3 regions of the Uliginosibacterium sp. 31-12 genome follow, and region 1 is predicted to be linked to each of the others. Evidence: riboswitches for the same ligand, from Rfam matches in the RefSeq annotation. Region 1 holds a riboswitch; each other region holds the start of a gene.

Region 1 (6,165 bases):
GATCCGACGAGCCACGGCCGAGCAGGATGATGCCGGTGGTGGTCGGGTCCGGCACGTCCAGCTGCTGCATGCCAGCGCGCAGACGATTCTTGAGGATATCCAGGATCGGATCGCAAGCGCTCAGATGGGGGCCATACAGGAATTCGACCCCCGGGTAATGTTCGCGTGCATGCTCGATGGCTTCCGGGATTTCCATCTTCACATGCCCGGCTGCATTCAGAATCAGCGGCAGCACGAAGACACGCCGGCTCTGCGCAGCCGCCGCGAGCAAGCCATCATGCAGCGATGGCGGAGCGAACTCGATGAAGCAGACCTCGATCCGCCATGCCGGCTGGCGGCTGCGCCACTGCGTAACGAAATCGCGGATTTCGGCGTTACCGGACTCCTCGCGCGAGCCGTGGCCGACGAGGAGGATAGTCGTGGTGTTCATGCGCTGGCCTTTCTGAATCGATGGGTAAAGCGCGGGTCGTAAAGCTTGGAGCGTGCGAGTTCGGGCCATTCGCGTGCGCCCAGGGTGGGGCTTGCGATCACCATAGCCTGGCTCACGATGCGCGCTTCACGACACTGTTGTTTGATGGTGGCGAGCGTGCCGCGCAGGATGATTTCCTCACCCGGCCAGCTCGCCTTGTGCACGACGAGAATCGGCGCATCCTCCGCCCAGCCCGCTGCGCGCAAGCCCGCTTCGAGCTTGTGCATCAGGGTGATGGACAGGAAGATACACAGCGTGCAGCGATGCGCCGCCAGCGCGGCGAGGTCCTCACCGGGAGGCATCGGCGTGCGCCCTTCGATGCGCGTGAAAATGGTCGTCTGGGTGATCTCGGGCAGGGTGAAGCTTTCCACCGCCGCCGCCGCCGAGGCCATTGCCGAGGACACACCGGGCACCACGCCCACCGGAATACCCAGCGCATCCAGTGGCCGCACCATCTCGATCAGCGTGCCGTAGAGCGCCGGATCTCCAGTCTGCAGACGCACGACTACAGCATGGCGTGAGCTCTGTTCGACGAGCCACTCGGACATCTGCTCCAGCGTCATGTCCTTGCTGTCGGTGATCACACACGCTGATGGCGCCCAGCGCGTAGCGGCCTCGCTGACCAGCGAGCCGGCGAACAGGATCGCGCCGGCCACTTCGATCAGGCTACGGCCCTTGACCGTGATGAGCTCAGGATCGCCCGGGCCGGCACCGACGAACCAGACCGTGCCGGACTGGCCGGCAGGCGTCTTTGCGACAACAGACATCGTCAGGCCGCGCTGCGCTGAACCAGCTTCTCATCCAGGCACAGACGCGCCCAGGCCGGCGTGGCAGTCTGCCCGGAAGCTCGCGTCAGCAGGCTGACGATGCCCCAGGTAAAGACCGGTTCCAAGAGCACCAGCGTCACATAGCTCGCAGCGAAGTGAGCCCACTCCACGAGTGGCGTCGCCACCAATCCCTGGCTGAGCCAGAAACCCACCATCAAGGTGACGCCTGAGTAATAGAAACCATCCAGCTTGAGCAGGGACGCGATCTCGCCATTACGGGCTGCCTCGGCCAGGCGGCGGCCTACGCTGAAGTGCACTGCCAGCAGCGGCAGCATCAGTGAGAGCGCATTGACGCCCAGATGCAGCAGATCCTGCGGTTCGAATATCAGCCCCTGCGCCAGCAGCCCCAGGGCGAAGCCGAATAGCGTTGGCAGGAAACCGAACAACAGGTAGATCGGCATGGCGCCAACAAAATGCAGTTCAGACGGTCCCACCGGCAGGTGATACATCTGCATGAACAGCGAGAAAAAACCTGCTGCCAGCAGGGTGCGCAGCCACAGCGCCGGGCGCAGCAGCAGGCCCGGCAACTGGCTGACCAGTAGCGCGCTGGCGACGACATTGGCGCCGAGAATTGTGGAAGCGGCCAGTTGGCCCGGTTCGATATGCATTGCGACTCTCCTTTGCGCCCCCACCGGGCGCTGCGTAGTGGATGAAACGACGCAGGCCGGAACGGCCAGGAGAGAAAGAAGGGATGAACATCATGAGCTGCAGCCCGTGGTGAGGGACACCGGATGGGCACAGGCAGGGACGCAATGAGGCCCCTCATGACATGCACCCCATCGCCCACCGCAACGGCCTGCGTCAATGCATCAGGCAGGTCTCCGGGCTTGCGAGTGGTGGCCTCAAGGCACACCGGAATGAACCGCCTTCCCATACCCGACTGGATACAGTGGCCAGATCAGCAGCAGCGTGCTGACCGGTTCATTCTTGACTCGCTTACCGTTGCGGGGGCAGCGCCGGAATTGTCGCAACCCGAAGGCTGCACGCACCGGCTTCCCATTTCACCTGCACGTGCATGACGCAGAGCAGGAACCTGAAGCTGCGATAAGTGTAACGACAAAGCGCTGCTTTCTGAAAGCGCCCGATGTTGTAGAGGATCTCTCGACCCTGGCGATCGCCTCAGAAAAGCATGTTTCCACGCCTGGAGACAATTTATGCAAGCGAATGTCGCTCGGGGCGTTGGTGTGCTCAGTACACGTCGCGCCGGTAGCGCTTTTGAGCGATCAGCAAGTCCAGCCCTTCACGCCCTAGCAAGGCTTCAAGCATGGCATCCACGCCCCCCGCCATGCCCTGCAAACTACCGCAGACATGAATCACTGCGCCTTCACCCAGCCAGCGCATGAGGCGTGCGGACTCGCCACGCAGAAAGTCCTGCACATGGCAGCCGCCCGGCTCGCGCGAGAAGACACGATCCACCTCCAGCAAGCCCGCCTGCACCCAGACTCCGAACTCGGTTTCGCACACGCTATCGGTGGCACGATGGCGCTCCCCGAAGACCAGCCAGTTTCGCCCGATGCCGCGTCGCACACGTTCGCGCAGCAAGCCACGCAGGCCGGCAATACCGGAGCCATTGCCGATGAAAATGCTGGGGCTATCGTCCTCAGCGAGAGTGAAGCTCGGATTTGCCCGCAGCCGCAGCGCCAGTTCGCCATCGAGCGGGCAATTCAGGGTCAGGAAACCCGAAGCCAGCCCGATGCCCAGGGCATGATGATGCTGGCGTACGATTAACTGAAGACACCCATCTTCCGGGATCGAGGCAATCGAGTAGCGACGTGGCGCCGGTAGATCCGGCTCAACGGAACATGAATGGGGACAGGGAAGGATCTCTACCAGTGCGCCGGGAGTCCAGTGTGGCAGCTCCCCTTTGGCTGGCAGCAGCGTGAGTTCGAACAGTGGCGAGCCACTGCTGCCAGGGTTGAGCAGCGTGCGCTGCGCAAGGCGCCACGGCTCCCAGGCAGGCGCGGCTTGGGCTGAAGCGCTCAGGCTGTCATCCCTCACACCAAAGCGCTTCAGCCCTGCAAACCAGTGCTCGACAGCCGCCGGCTCGGTTTCACAGGCAGGCGTAAGCGGCTGCCAGGCTTGAGCCCCGAAACGCAGCAAGGCGGCCTGCAAGCTGTGGCCGAAACCGCAGAACTGACGGTACTGCCGGTTTCCCAGTGCGAGCACTGCAAAACGCAAACGTTCGAGTTCCAGATCGGCCAAACCCAATGCTCGAGCAAAGCCGCGAGCCGTATCAGGCGCCTCACCTTCGCCGAAGGTACTGACCACGAACAGCGCCTGCGGAAAGCCCGCCAGCTCTGCCGGCTGAAGACTGGCAAGTGGCCTCAGCACCACAGCGCGGCCAGCGGCCTGCAGCGCGGCGGCAGTGCGCAGCGCGAGCGACTCGGCGCGGCCGGTCTGACTCGCCCAGGCCACCAGGATGGACTCTTCCGCCGCTACGCCTACGACCGGCAAAAGCGCCTTGCGCTGACGCTCAGCCTCGCGCGCGCCACGCCGCCGCGAAAGATAGAGCAGCCAGCCAGTCACCCCCAGCACCGGCAGTGCCAATCCCGAAAGCATCATAAAGAGTTGCACGGCGAGACCGAAGTCGCGCCCCATATGCAGCGGATGAATCATCGCCAGTACACGCTTGCCCGTGCTCTGGTCGGCAAAGCGCTCGTCCTTCTTCAGCTTGCCATCGAGCGCAATGAGCATACGGTTGCGCTCGCGCTGATGCGCGGCATCCGGCAGCAGCCACAGGATTTCGAGCGCAGCCGACGCGGTTTCCGGCGGCCGTACGCGCAACTCGCGCCAGGCCGGCACCTTGTCGGAAAAGCGCTGCCAGGCGAGCGAAATGTCCGGCACGGCTCCATTAAGATCGGCCTTTGGCGGCATCTCCTTCTTCACGCGGGGGGCGCGTTCAATACCGGCCCAGCTGTCGACAGAGCTGCGCACGCTATCGAAGGACCAGTAGATTCCGGTAGCTGTAAGCAGCAACCAGGCCGGCAGAGCCCAGGTTGCCAGCACCGCATGTAGGCTCCAAAGGAAGGGCCTACCCTTCAGGCGTGGGTTGAAGCCAAGCCAGGTGCGCAAGTCCAGAGGCCTGCGGGGCCAGCGCAGGTAAAGGCCCGACGCGATCAGCAGCAACAAGCTACTCGACAAAATGCCGGCGACGACTCGCCCCGGCTCACGTGGCAGCAGAAAAAAGCGGTGCAGGCGCTCGATCCATTCAAAGAAAGCCTGGCCACGCGCTTCGCCAAGCAGTTGGCCGGTATAGGGATGGACATAGAGCGGCAGCAGCTTGCTCGCCCCAGGAGGCGTCTGCAGCAGCAGTTGCACGCTGCGCCCCGCTTCGGCAGAAAAAATAGCGGTGGCGATTCGCTCGCCGCTGGGCAGCGGCACCACTACAGCCAGAAGCAGCGGCGGTGCGAGCATGGGCACCGATTGCACCGGCACGCTGCGCAGACCCGGATTCAGCATATCGAGGATCTCCTCCTCGAACGACATCATCGCCCCGGAAAGCCCGATCAGCATCAGGAGGCTGCCGGCGGTGATGCCGATCAGCCAATGCAGCTGGAAGAAGCTCCAGCGCAGGATTGCGCTCACCCCGCCGGCAGACCTGCTCATCTCAGAGATCGATCTTCACGCCGAGCTTGACCGTGCGCGGCGCCCCGGCCGCAAGTCGGGTACCGGCACCAGCCCAGTATTCTTTGTCAGTCAGATTCTCGATGTTGAGCTGCCAGCTTACTGCCCTAGAGAAGATGTGAGTCGCATAACGCGCGCCAGCAGCGTAGAGCGTCACCGACGGTAACCATGCCTGGTTCAGATCATCAACGGGACGACGCCCTGTGTAGTAGCTGCCCCCATTGAGTGTAAGGCCCGGCACCCAGGCCACATCCAGCGTCAGGAAGGCGCTCGCCGTCCGGCGGGCAGCATTTTCGGGCAGCTTGCCAACGTAGGCCGCCGCGCTCTTGCGGAAACGCGGATCCAGCCATTGTGCCGAGGTGAGCCAGCCCAGATCCCGTGTGATCTTGCCCTGAGTCGAGAGTTCGAGGCCGCGATAGCGTTGCTCGCCATCGGCCACGTAGTAGCCATCGGTGCCGGTGTAGGCACCGGGCCGGTCGATCTGGAAGATTGCCGCAGAAAGCAACGTATCCCCCAGCACCTGCCAGCGCGAGCCCAGTTCGTACTGCTTGCTCACGCCAGGCGCCATCCGCTCACCCACGTTGAGCGCTCCGGTCGGGGCTGTGTCACCCTCCTCCAACCCTCGCGCATAAGAGGCGTAGAGCGAGAGCGAAGTGAGCGGACGATACACCGCGGCAAGCATCGGCGTAGTTTTGCTGACGTCATAGTGGTTGTCGGCCTGGTCGCTTCGATACAGCGAATGCCGCAAACCACCGATGATTTGCCAGTGATCAGACAGCGCAATGCGGTCCATCGCGTAGAAGCCGGTATCGGTGGTATTGAGCTCGGCCGTGGTCGGGCTGGTTGGCGTGGCAGCCCACACGACAGAACCGATCGAAACCGGACTGTAAAGATTCTGTGAAGCCACGGTGTAGGTGGTGCTGTAAATCGCGTCTTGCGACTTGTCCGTCTGCGAGAGCCCAAAGGTCAACTCGTGACGCCGGCCAAACGCGTCAACCGTGCCGAAAAGCTCGCTCTTCACTAGATCGGACTTCACCAGCGAATGCTGGCTCGTGCCCTGGATGCGGCCAGCGCCAGTCGCCACCGTGGCCGCGCTAGTGAAACGGAAGGTAGCCAGATTGCGATCGCGCGAGGTCTGCGCATGGCCACCTTCGAAGGTCAGCGTCCAGTTGTCGTCCAGCGCGTAATCGGCTCGGAGCAAGGCGTTCACTGCATCCGTCTCGAACTTCGAGTCGCTCGGACCGA
Region 2 (6,165 bases), on a different contig from region 1:
GCACAGCGGCCAGCAGCATCGCCAGTTCCAGCACGGCGAGCAGTGCCAGCGGAGGTTTGGGCCTCAGCAATGGCTTCAGCGCCTTCTACTCCGACCCGAATTCGCAGGTGCGCAACTGGGTAGCCGCCAATCCCGCTGACTCACGCACCGCCACCATCAACAGCGCGATCGCCCAGCAGGCCTTCGGCAAGTGGTTCGGCGAATGGAGTGGCGATATCGCCACTGCCGTGAGTGGCTATGCCAGCGCGGCGCAGAGCGCCGGCAAGATCCCGTTGCTGATTGCCTACAACATTCCCAGCCGTGATTGCGGCTCTTACAGCGCCGGCGGCTCCAGCGGTGGTGACGCCTACAAGACCTGGATCAGCGCATTTGCTGGTGGCATCGGCAGCAAGCCGGCGATCGTGATCCTTGAGCCGGACGCGCTGATGCAGCTCGACTGCCTGCCCTCGGATGCCGACCGCACGGCGCGCCTAGCCCTGCTCAATTACGCCGTCGACCAGTTTGCCGCCAAGGCTCCGAATGCCTGGGTCTATATCGATGCAGGCCATTCGAACTGGAAGAGTGCGGCTGATACTGCTACCCGCTTGATCAATGCCGGTGTGGCGCGGGTGCGTGGTTTTGCCCTGAACGTGTCCAACTACCGGGCCGATACCGAACTGCAGACCCACGGCGCGGCCGTGATCGCGCAGCTTCAGCTCCAGGGCAGTGCCGCCAAGCCTTATGTGATCGACTCTTCGCGCAACGGCAATGGCCCGAACGGCAGCGAATGGTGCGACCCGGCCGGCCGCAAGGTCGGTGCCACCAGCAAGGTGCTGAGCCTTGGTAGCGGCATGGAGATGGCGCTGTGGCTCAAGGCCCCGGGCGAAGCCGATGGCTGTGCAGCCGGCGCCGGCCAGTTCTTGCCGGACCTGGCCTATCGCCTCGCCACGGGCGGCTGAGCCCCTTAGCCCGGCGCTTGCCGGGCTTTTTACGCCTGGAAGATGCTCCGCATGAAACGCCTCCTGCCTCTCATCCTGCTGCTGCTCAGCGCGTGCAGCGAACCCCTGCCTGCCGACAAGGAGATCTATGCCGGCGACTGGGAGGGTCCTGGCATGCTGCTGTCGATCAGCAGTGACGGCCGCCTGTATTACCAGCGCGCCCAGGGTAGCAGCAGTACCTCGCTGGATGTGCCGATCCAGCGTTTCGAGGGCGACAACATCGTTGCCGGGCTGGGGCCGGCCTCGGCCACCTTCGTTGTCAGCCAGCGTCCGCACCCGGAGCAGGGTGAGTGGGTGATGGTGGTGGATGGCGTGCGTCTGGTGCGCCAGGAGTAAGCGCGCCGGGTGGCACAAAACCAGTGCAAGTGGCCCTGCAGCAAGCCCGCAAGCGGTTTTCTGAATTTCACTACATCTAGTCGGGTTATTGGTATCTGCTACTAGGTATAGTTGTCATCGGCTTGACTCCGACTAAATACAGCCCCTACACTCCGTCCCGACGGTGTCGGGAAGCCAGCTCGCTGGCGCTGCCCCCGCAACTGTGACCGGCGAGTGCCGGCATGCCACTGGGATGATCCGGGAAGGCTGCCGACAGGCTTTGACCCGGCAGCCAGGAGACCGGCCGTCACACAGATAAAACATCAACTGGAGCGGGGTGTCTCCGGGGCCGATGCGACGCTGCCTGCAGGCCTGCGTTCACCGCCCCCCGGCATGCCGTTCCCCATCAAGAGAGAGAGCCGGCATGCAACATTCCGCCATCGCGGTCGAGGCCGCCCGCAGCAGCGCGCCCAGCAGCATTTCCAGCAGCGAATCCGACTTTGCCGCCAGCCAGGCAGGTCTCGAGCTGATCCGCCGCAATGGCGCTGTGGTGCCCTTCCAGGCTGAGAAAATCAGCGTGGCGCTGTCCAAGGCTTTCATCGCTGTCGAGGGTGGGCAAGGCGCCGCTTCGGCGCGCATCCGCGAGCTGGTGAATCAGCTTACGGCGACTGTGGTCGGTGCGCTGACCCGCCGCCTGCCTGGCGGCGGCACGGTGCATATCGAAGATGTGCAGGATCAGGTCGAACTGGCCCTGATGCGCGCCGGCCAGCACGATGTGGCCCGGGCCTATGTGCTCTACCGTGAGAAGCGCTCTTCCGAACGCGCCGCCCAGCAGGCTGCCGTGCCCGCTGCCGCGCCGGCCCGCCTGCATGTGCTGGATGGCGACGAGCGTCGCCCGCTGGATGAAGTTGCCCTGCTTGGCCAGATTCGTGAAGCCTGCGTTGGCTTGGGGGATGTGTCCGCTGAAACCGTGCTCGAACACGCCCTGCACAATCTCTACGACGGCGTACCGGTGGCTTCCGTGCGTCAGTCTCTGGTGCTTGCGGCGCGCACCCTGATCGAACGTGATCCGGATTATTCCAAGCTGGCTGCCCGCCTGCTGCTGCGCAGCGTGAGCATCGAAGTGCTGGGTGAGGAGCTGGGCCAGGTCGCCATGGCTGCGCGCCTGCCGGAAGCTTTCCCAGGCCTGATCCGCGAAGGCGTCAAGGCAGGCCTGCTCGATGCGCGTCTGGCTGAATACGACCTGCCGCGCCTGGCTGCCGCCCTGAAGGCCGACAACGATCTGCGCTTTGACTACCTCGGCCTGCAGACGCTCTACGACCGCTACTTCCTGCACATCGAAGAGCGCCGCATCGAGCTGCCGCAGAGTTTCTTCATGCGCGTGGCGATGGGACTGGCACTGAATGAGATCGACCGCGAAGCGCGCGCCATCGAGTTCTACCAGCTGCTTGCCAGCTTCGATTTCATGAGCAGCACGCCGACCCTGTTCAACAGTGGCACCTGCCACTCGCAGCTCTCCTCCTGCTATCTGACCACGGTAGCTGACGATCTGGACGGCATCTATCAGGCGGTGAAGGAAAATGCCCTACTTCAGAAGTATGCCGGTGGCCTGGGTAACGACTGGACCCCGGTGCGTTCGCTGGGCAGCCGCATCAAAGGCACCAACGGCAAGAGCCAGGGCGTGATCCCCTTCCTCAAGGTGGTCAATGACACGGCGCTGGCCGTGAATCAGGGCGGCAAGCGCAAGGGCGCGGTGTGTGCCTATCTGGAGACCTGGCACCTCGACATCGAGGAGTTCCTGGAGCTGCGCAAGAACACTGGCGATGAGCGCCGCCGCACGCACGACATGAACACCGCCAACTGGATTCCGGATCTCTTCATGCAGCGCGTGATCGCCGGTGAAGACTGGACCCTGTTCTCGCCTTCCGATGTGCCCGACCTGCACGAGAAGTTCGGCAGCGCCTTCCGCACTGCCTACGAGGCCTACGAAGAGAAGGCCGCACGTGGCGAGCTCAAGCTGCACAAGAAGCTGCCTGCCGTGCAACTGTGGCGCAAGATGCTGACCATGCTGTTCGAGACCGGCCATCCCTGGATCACCTTCAAGGATCCGTGCAACCTGCGCTCGCCGCAGCAGCATGCCGGTGTGGTCCACAGCTCCAACCTGTGCACCGAGATCACCCTCAACACCTCCGACACCGAGACCGCCGTGTGCAACCTCGGCTCGGTGAACCTGCCGGCCCACCTGGTGCAGATCGAAGGTGAGTGGCAGCTCGATCAGGCCAAGCTCGCCCGCACAGTCAGCACCGCCATGCGCATGCTCGACAACGTGGTCGACATCAATTTCTACGCCACCCCCAAGGCGCGCACTTCCAACCTGCGCCACCGCCCGGTGGGCCTCGGCGTGATGGGCTATGCCGACTGCCTGCACCGCATGGGCCTGCCTTTCGCCTCGAATGAAGCCGTCGAATTTGCCGATCGCTCCATGGAAGCTGTCTGCTATCAGGCCTACTGGGCCTCCAGCGAGCTGGCCCGCGAGCGTGGTGTGTACTCCAGCTACCGTGGCAGCCTGTGGGATCGCGGCATCCTGCCGCACGAGTCGATTGCCCTGCTCGAAGAAGGTCGCGGCGAAGCGGTGGAAGTGGATCGCAGCGCGCGCCTCGATTGGGATGCCCTGCGCAGCCAGATCGGCCGCCACGGCATGCGCAACTCCAACTGCGTTGCCATCGCACCTACCGCCACCATTTCCAACATCATCGGTGTCTCCGCCTGCATCGAGCCGGATTATCAGAACCTCTACGTGAAATCCAACCTCTCCGGTGAATTCACGGTGGTGGGCGAACACCTGGTACGCGATCTGAAAGCCCTGGGCCTGTGGGATGAAGTGATGATCGCTGACCTGAAGTATTTCGATGGCTCGCTGGCCCGCATCGACCGTATCCCGGCCGAGCTTAAGGCCCGTTACGCCACCGCTTTCGAGGTGGACGCGGTGTGGCTGATCGAAGCCGCCGCGCGCCGCCAGAAGTGGATCGATCAGGCCCAGTCGCTGAACCTGTACCTGGCTGCGCCCTCGGGCCGCAAGCTCGACGAGATCTACAAGCTGGCCTGGAAGCGTGGCCTGAAGACCACCTACTACCTGCGCACCCTCGGTGCCACCGCCATGGAGAAAACCTCCGCCCCGGTCGAGCAGATCAATGTGCCCGCCGAGCCCAAGTTCTGCTCCATCGACAACCCCGAATGCGAGGCCTGCCAATGAGCTCCCTGAATTTCGAAGACTGGGGCAGCCCCGCGCCCGCCCTCCAGCCGGTGGCGACCGGCTCCGCACCGGCGCCGCAGGCGGCTGCGCCGGTGCCGCGTGGTGTCACCGGCAACATGCCGCACCCTGCACTGGCTGCCGTGCGCGCGCAGGACAAACGCATCGTCAACGGTCAGGGCGATATCAACCAGCTCGCCCCGTTCAAGTATCCGTGGGCCTGGGATTTCTTCCTCAACGCCAACAAGAACCACTGGACCCCGCTCGAAATCTCGATGGCGCAGGATGTGCATGATTACCAGCACAAACTCACGCCGGCCGAGCGCCATGTGTTTGAAAACGTGCTGGCTTATCTCACCACGTCGGACATCCTCGCCATGCGCAACATCGGCCTGGCGGTGATGGAAAAGATGAGCGCGCCCGAACTGCAGATCTACCAGGCGCGTCAGGTGTACGAAGAAGCGCTGCACACCTGGACCTACCAACACTGCATCGAAACCCTGGGCATCGATCAGCAGGAGATCTACAACCGCTACCGCGTGGTGCCCGAGATCAACGCCAAGATTTCGCTGGCCAACCGTCGCCTCGAGCGTGTCATGCGTTCGGACTTCGACCTCGCCGATCGCGACAACCTGCACGAGTTCGCGCTCTCCTACATGTTCTTCGCCGGCATCTTCGAAGGCTGCTGGTTCTACAACGGCTTCACGCCGATCTTCGCCCTGCAGCGCCGCGGCCTCATGAAGGGCGCGGCCGAGCAGCTGCAGTACATCATGCGCGACGAAGTGCTGCACTGCGCCTTCGGCATCCGCGTGGTGCGCGAGCTGCTCAAGGAAGAGAACCTCACACTCGATCCGCGCGCCGTGCAGGAGTTGTGGGAAGAAGCTGAAGCCGCTGAGTCAGGCTATGCCGGCTACATCCTGCGCGAGCCCATCCTCGGTTACTCGGCGGATCTGCACCGTGCCCAGTTCCGCTTCATCGCCAACCGCCGTGCGCGTCAGATCGGCCTGGCCGAACCCTTCCCGGGCGCCGAGAACGTGCTGCCCTGGCTGGACGAGCAAGCCAACCTGCGCAAGGAGAAGAACTTCTTCGAGACCCGCGTTACCGAGTACCAGACTGGCGGGGCATTGAGCTGGGATTGAGGTGTGTTGGAGTATGAAATGAAAAGGCCTCGCAGTCGTAGGGACAAGCTGAGACCTAGATTTTCAGGGACCAAATCTAGATCCGATTTCGCTAAACCCAGATTTGGGTGTGGAATTGGGGATAAGTCTAGATTTGGTCCGAAAGAAATCTTGACGCTAGATCGCTAAATCCAGATTTTCTCAAACAGCTCTGCGCCAGCAGGGCCATGCACTTTGTATTGGCAAGCTCAGGAGGCTGCTGCAAGAGGCGCGACGATGGAAGCGAAGCCAGCTCTTCTCCACGCTGATGCGCCTTGGGGGCTTTGATAGCCATCTTCAGACGCCACTATGGATACACGTTGGTGTATTTGTAGTGGCGTAGAGGCTGAGAGCGAAAGAAATATTTCAAATGGGACTACTGCTTAACGACAAGCCCCACAAATTTTGATCGCCTACCACCATGGCTTCGAGTTGAAACAATGGTGGCCTATCCGTTTCTGGGTTG
Region 3 (6,165 bases), on a different contig from region 1:
CAAATCCACCCTGCTCCGCAGCATAAATCATCTGGAGAAGCACGATGCCGGACGCATCACGGTCGACGGCATCCTGCTTGACGACGACCTCAAGCACATCGACGCCGTGCGTACGGAAGTCGGCATGGTTTTCCAGAGCTTCAACCTGTTCAGCCACATGACCGTGCTGGACAACATCACCCTGGCACCACGCCGGGTGCGCAAATGGAGTCGCGCCAAAGCCGAGCAAGTGGCACTGGAATTGCTAGAGCGGGTAGGCCTCTCAGCGCATGCTCATAAATATCCGAGCCAGCTTTCAGGCGGTCAGCAGCAGCGTGTCGCAATTGCCCGCGCACTCGCCATGCAACCCAAGGTGATGCTCTTCGACGAACCTACTTCGGCGCTGGACCCGGAAATGGTTAACGAAGTGCTGCTGGTCATGCGGGATCTCGCGAAAAGTGGCATGACCATGCTGATCGTGACCCACGAAATGGGCTTTGCCCGAGAAGTAGCTGACCGTGTGATTTTTTTCGATCACGGCCAGATCGTAGAAGAAAGTACAGACCCGCAACAGTTCTTTTCTGCCCCGAATCACCCGCGTGCCCAGGCTTTCCTGAAGCAGATCAAGCACGCAGCATGAGCTTTGCCCGTCCTTTCAACCATCAAGTGAGTGTGAATCCATGAAAAAACGCATCCTTGTCGGCGCCGTCGCCGCAGCACTGAGCCTTCCTTCCTTCGCCGCCGATACCAAGCTTGATCTGCTCGAAAAGCAGATCGCTGAACTGCAGAAGCAGATCGCTGATCTCAAGACCAGCCAGGCTGCCGAAGCCAAGCAGCGCCAGGATCTGGCCAATCAGGTCGAAGCTCAGAGCAAGGAAGTGGTCATGAAGGGCGACATCCCCGGCTCGACGCGTCGTGCCGGCGAAGAGACTTCGGTGCGCCTGTACGGCTTTGCCCGCCTCGATGCGGTGCATAACTTCGGTGGCCGTAACAACCGCAGCAACGGCGGCGACTACGCAGCCTATCAGCCCAACATCGCCCTGAACGGCACGGCGGACGCTGCCCGCAAGAACGAAACCTATATGTTCGCCAACGTTTCGCGCCTGGGCTTCGAAGCCTTCACGCCGACCGCGCTGGGCTCGCTCACAACCAAGGTTGAAGGCGACTTCTACACCGACTCCAACACCATGCGCCTGCGTCACGCCTACGGCCAAGTGGGTGGCTGGCTGCTCGGCCAGACCTGGTCCACCTTCATGGACCTGGATTCCAGCCCGGATGTGGTGGACTTCAACGGCCCGACCGGCAACACCTCGCTGCGTCAGCCGCAAATCCGCTACACCTACGCCACCGCTGGCGCTGGCAACTTCATCGCCGCACTCGAAACCAAGGGTACAGGCAAGGACAGCGGCGACAACATCTCGCGCACGCCGGATCTGGTCCTGCGCTGGGATCGTGCCTTCGACTGGGGCCACATCGCCGTGCGCGGCCTGACCACTGACAACGCCATCAAGAGCGATGTCACCAGCGCCGCCAAGCGCGGCTACGGCCTCGGCCTCGGCAACTCGTTCAAGATCACCGACAGCACCGCCTTCCTGACCAGCTTCAGCTACGGCGAAGGCATGGGCCGCTTCTTCAACGAATCCGTTGGTGCTATCGCCGACTCGGCCACCAGCAAGGTTTACCTGCCGCGCGAACTGGGCATGGTCTTTTCGCTGCAACACAAATTCAGCGATACCCTGCGCTCGACGCTCGCTTACGGTCAGCAACGTACCTACAACGGTAACTACGTTGAGTACGCCAACCAAAACGGCAAGGGCACCCTTAACCGCTCGATCCGCAGCGGCAGCATCGGCCTGCTGTGGAACCCGGTGGCCAACATCGAGCTGGGCAGTGAGTTCATGCTCTCCCACCGCGATACGCTGGACGGCCAGAGCGGTACCGAACCGCGCCTGAACCTCGCTGCGACCTACAGCTTCGGCAACTAATCCTGGCGGGGCCACTCACCGGCCCGCAGCAAGGAAAAAGCCCCCGGGTTCCGGGGGCTTTTCTTTTTCAGGGCCAGCGCGATGCCAAGAACGGCAACCACAAACCCTAAGTCCTGCGTAGAGCAGACGGTTCAGATCATGCCGCCCTTGAGCAACAGCTTCATGCCTTCTTCCTCGGCGCGCCCATGCTCGCCCACAATCAGGTCTTCCAGAATCCTTCCACGATCGAAGTCCGGCGCGAGCTCAGCCTCCAAACCATCGTGTTCGCGATCATTGTCACTATGAAAAGTCTCGTGTTTCAGCACCGGCAGCGGAGCGCTTGCAATGGCAGCCATGATGAACCTCCTGTAGTTGAAGCGGAAAACCGGCCTTGCTTCATCCTATGCAGGAGATGAGGAAAAATTTATCAGGGTTTGCGAATAGGGGTTTCTGCAGGTCTCGGCATAACACTTCCTGGCACGCCGCAAGACGCACATAAAAAAACGGGAAGTCACGCCGTGACTTCCCGTCCCAAATTGAGGAAATCCGAATCGCGGATTTCCCTCCCCCTTCTTGTGACCCCCTCGGTCACCTGCCCCAAGCTCAGCTGAGCTAAGGGCCAAATTCGTCTGACCGGGCAAACCGGGCCCCCCGGGGCCCGGCTGCTCGCTGCTACCAGGAGCAGCTGCCCGTGGCGCGCTCCATATAAGGCATTCTCTGACGGAACGCCCTGTCTCCTCACTCTCCCCGGTGTGCCCTGGCGCCTTGCGGTCGCGGAGCTGACTCCGTGGTGAGAAGAATTCTTACACATCATTGCGACTTATGGGTGTATCAAAATACTTTTTTGGCTTAAAACTTTTTTATCGTCGCGCCGTAACAACACCAATAGAATCAAATAGATAAGGGAAAACCCTTACACCCTAGGGTATAAGCCCCTGTTTCCATTTCAAACACCCTGCGCTTTCTTAGCTGGGCACTTGCCCAGGGGGCTTTCCATCAGCAAAACGGACTCGTGCTCAGGCATCCCGCGCCAGTGTCGCCAGAATGAATTGCCACTCTTCGGGGGCGACTGGCGTGATCGACAAACGACTGGCGGGTTGAAGCAGGCGCATTTTTGCCAGCTCCGCATGACGGCGCAACTCAAGCAGCGGAATCAGTTCAAGCTTGCGCTCAAAACGCATATCAACATTGAGCCAGCGTGGCTGCTCGGGCACGGACTTCGGATCAAAGAAACGACTGGCCGGATCGAATTGGCTGGCATCCGGATAGGCCAGACTCGCCACCTGTGCAATGCCAGCGATCCCGGGCCTAGGGCAGGATGAATGGTAGAAGAAGGCCAGATCGCCAGGGCGCATGGAGTCGCGCATGAAGTTGCGCGCCTGATAGTTGCGTACGCCGTGCCACGCCACCGTCTGTTGCGGCATGGCGGCCAGATCGTCGATGCTGCAATCGTCCGGCTCGCTCTTCATCAACCAGTAGCGCATGCTTCCCTCGGCAAGAAACCTGATTCACGCATTGTGCCGCCAGCCGGTCCAGAGAGGCCAGTCACCCGGCGGCGGCCCGGAAAAATGAAAAGGCGCGAAGCCGGAAGCTTCGCGCCTTTGTTGGGTCCCCCGCATGTGCCGTCGAGCCGTATTCCTGAACCTGGGTTCAGGGGGTCATCTACCCGGCCGCTTCAGGTGCGCCCGGCATAAGGGGCGCTCACAACAGCGGCTTGGTGGGCCGACAACCATGTCGCGTAGACATTGGTTCAAGGAGCTTAAGGCTCAAACGAACACCGCAGGGGAAAACTTGCCGGACCGCCTTTGTTTCGGCCGTCCTTGAATTCTTTATCGGCCAGGATCAGTCACTGCGCTGTGAGGACATATCCTGACTACACAAACCGCTCAGAAAAGCTTCTCCTGTTTCATTGAAGCCTGATCGATCTGGCGGATCATGGCCTCGATTCTACGCTGATAGGAAGGCATGTCCAAGCCTGCCGTGCGCTGAGCCACCACGGCCTCATGCGCAATCATCAGGGCACACATCACGGCAGTGGATTCGCTGCCCGATGAGTTCTTGCCGAGCAGTTGCTGAAGCTTCGCGTTGACCATTTCCACCGCCGCCTGCAGCGTTTCACGCTCATCGGGCTTGACCGATACCTGGTACTCACGGCCCATAATCTGGATCTTCACGGCTTCGCTCATTTTTCATCCTCGACCGGCAGACGTTTGAGCAGCGCTTCAACGCGTTCCGTTGCCACCGCCACCTTCTCGCCGAGGCGTTTGTTTTCGGCTTGCAGAGTGGCCACGCGAGTAGTCAGTTCGCGGTTTTCGAGGTGCAGGCCTTTGTACTCGGCGAGCAGCGTGGCGAGACGGGTTTCGAGACTGGTGAGTTCGGCATCCATCTGCTGATGGTAGTGCTGCGCAGCAAAACCGGTCAACGCAAAGCACCTGCCGTTCGGCTAAAATGCGCGCTGCTTCAGGTGTCCGCCCCATGCCCTTGGTGCGGATTAAACGGGAAGCCGGTGCGCCGTATCCACAGGATATTGCCATTCCGGCACTGCCCCCGCAACGGTAAGCGAGTCAAGACGCAGCAGGCAGCCACTGTGCTTTTGCACGGGAAGGCGTTGTGTCGGAAGAGTTTTCTTCACTCGCGAGTCCGGAGACCGGCCCGAAGCGTATTCGAGGCGCATCGCGGAGGGCGGTGACCGGAACCGCTCCCTCACGTTCCGCGTTTTCTCCTTCCCGACGCCCCGCCCCTGTCTATGATCCGTGCGGGCGGCACGGAAGGAGTCTGTCTTGAATTTCACTCACAAAACCCTGCCGGCGGCCTTGCTGCTGGCCCTCTCCCATCCTGTGCTGGCTCAGGAAACCGAACTCGCGCCAGTGGTGATCACCGCCAACCGCGTGGCGCGCAGCGCCGAGGAAACCCTCACTTCGGTCAGCGTCATCACCCGCAAGGAGATCGAGCAGCAACAGGCCCGCTCGGTGCCGGATCTGCTGCGCGGTCTGCCCGGCGTGCAGTTCGCCAATAACGGCGGCCCCGGCAAGACGACCTCCTTGTTCCTCCGCGGCACCAACTCGGATCACACCCTGGTGTTGATCGATGGCGTGAAAGTCGGCTCGGCCACCAGTGGCGGCACCGCACTGCAAGATCTGCCGATCGAACAAATCGAGCGCATCGAACTCGTACGCGGCCCGCGCGCCAGCCTGTATGGCTCGGAAGCCATCGGCGGCGTAATCCAGATCTTCACCAAAAAGGGCGTGCAACCCACCAGCCTGAGCCTCACTGGCGGTTCGCGCCACAGTTTCGAGGGCTCGGCTGCCGGCGGCTTCGGCTCGCCGGACGCCTGGCTTAACCTCGGCGCATCAGGCCTTACCACGCGCGGCATCAACGTCAAGGATGGCGGCAGCGCACCCGAATCGGATCGTGACGGCTACACACGCAGCACAGTGAATGTGCGCGGCGGCGGCCGCATCGGTGAAAACCTGAGTTACGACGCCCAGGCCCTGCACACCGAGGGTCGCAATGAATATGACGGCAATCCGAACGTTACCGATCTGCAACAGGATCTCTACGCTGGCAATCTGCGCTGGGCGGCCAGTGAGCGCTACACCACGTCCTTCAAGCTGGCTCAGACCCTGGATGCCTCCAAGAATTTCAAGGATGACAAGTTCTCCTCGCGCTTCGACACACGCCGCAGCCAAGCCAGCTGGCAGAACGATTTCACCCTGGCCGAAGGCCACCAGCTGGTCGGCGGCTACGACTACCTGTATGACGAAGCGCTGAGCAGTACCAGCTACGCGCTGGATAGCCGCGTCAATCAGGCCGTGTTCGGGCAGTATCTGGCCGACATCGGCCGTTTCGATCTGCAAGTTGCCGGGCGTCACGACAAGAACGAACAGTATGGCCATCACAATACCGGCAGCCTCGCGCTGGGTTACACCTTCACCCCCGCCCTGCGACTGCGTGCCAGTTATGGCACGGCCTTCAAGGCACCGAGCTTCAATGACCTGTACTACCCGGGTGCCGGCAATCCGGATCTGCAACCCGAGAAATCACGCAGCAGCGAACTTGGTGCTTCCGGCAAGACCGGCGGCTTCAGCTGGGAAGCCAGCCTGTTCCGCACGGAGGTCAGCAACCTGATTGCCTGGGCACCGATCAGCACCGGCTCGGCTATCTGGATCCCGAGCAATGTCTCCAAGGCCCGCATCACCGGGTTGGAGCTGGGCGCCAAGCA

The links. Region 1 has a riboswitch for cobalamin ahead of Q3Y64_RS03175 (energy-coupling factor ABC transporter permease). Riboswitches for the same ligand answer to the same signal wherever they lie in the genome.
Region 2: another riboswitch for cobalamin. It lies ahead of Q3Y64_RS08975 (ribonucleoside-diphosphate reductase subunit alpha); the one in region 1 lies ahead of Q3Y64_RS03175 (energy-coupling factor ABC transporter permease).
Region 3: another riboswitch for cobalamin. It lies ahead of btuB (TonB-dependent vitamin B12 receptor); the one in region 1 lies ahead of Q3Y64_RS03175 (energy-coupling factor ABC transporter permease).

Annotation. Positions count from the first base shown of each region.
Region 1 is NZ_JAUOOA010000001.1:681,153-687,317, reverse strand. It holds gene Q3Y64_RS03185 (sirohydrochlorin chelatase) at 1-430, opposite strand, end outside; gene cobM (precorrin-4 C(11)-methyltransferase) at 427-1,236, opposite strand; gene Q3Y64_RS03175 (energy-coupling factor ABC transporter permease) at 1,239-1,904, opposite strand; cobalamin riboswitch at 2,091-2,348, opposite strand; gene Q3Y64_RS03170 (sulfite reductase flavoprotein subunit alpha) at 2,485-4,902, opposite strand; gene Q3Y64_RS03165 (TonB-dependent siderophore receptor) at 4,904-6,165, opposite strand, start outside.
Region 2 is NZ_JAUOOA010000004.1:1,392-7,556, reverse strand. It holds gene Q3Y64_RS08985 (glycoside hydrolase family 6 protein) at 1-938, shown strand, start outside; gene Q3Y64_RS08980 (hypothetical protein) at 990-1,313, shown strand; cobalamin riboswitch at 1,458-1,616, shown strand; gene Q3Y64_RS08975 (ribonucleoside-diphosphate reductase subunit alpha) at 1,717-4,545, shown strand; gene Q3Y64_RS08970 (ribonucleotide-diphosphate reductase subunit beta) at 4,542-5,681, shown strand; gene Q3Y64_RS08965 (YafY family protein) at 6,066-6,165, opposite strand, start outside.
Region 3 is NZ_JAUOOA010000006.1:95,804-101,968, forward strand. It holds gene Q3Y64_RS12540 (amino acid ABC transporter ATP-binding protein) at 1-619, shown strand, start outside; gene Q3Y64_RS12545 (DcaP family trimeric outer membrane transporter) at 660-1,964, shown strand; gene Q3Y64_RS12550 (hypothetical protein) at 2,096-2,299, opposite strand; gene Q3Y64_RS12555 (EVE domain-containing protein) at 2,960-3,427, opposite strand; RNA gene ssrS (6S RNA) at 3,550-3,732, opposite strand; gene Q3Y64_RS12565 (cell division protein ZapA) at 3,830-4,129, opposite strand; gene Q3Y64_RS12570 (hypothetical protein) at 4,126-4,365, opposite strand; cobalamin riboswitch at 4,389-4,614, shown strand; gene btuB (TonB-dependent vitamin B12 receptor) at 4,724-6,165, shown strand, end outside.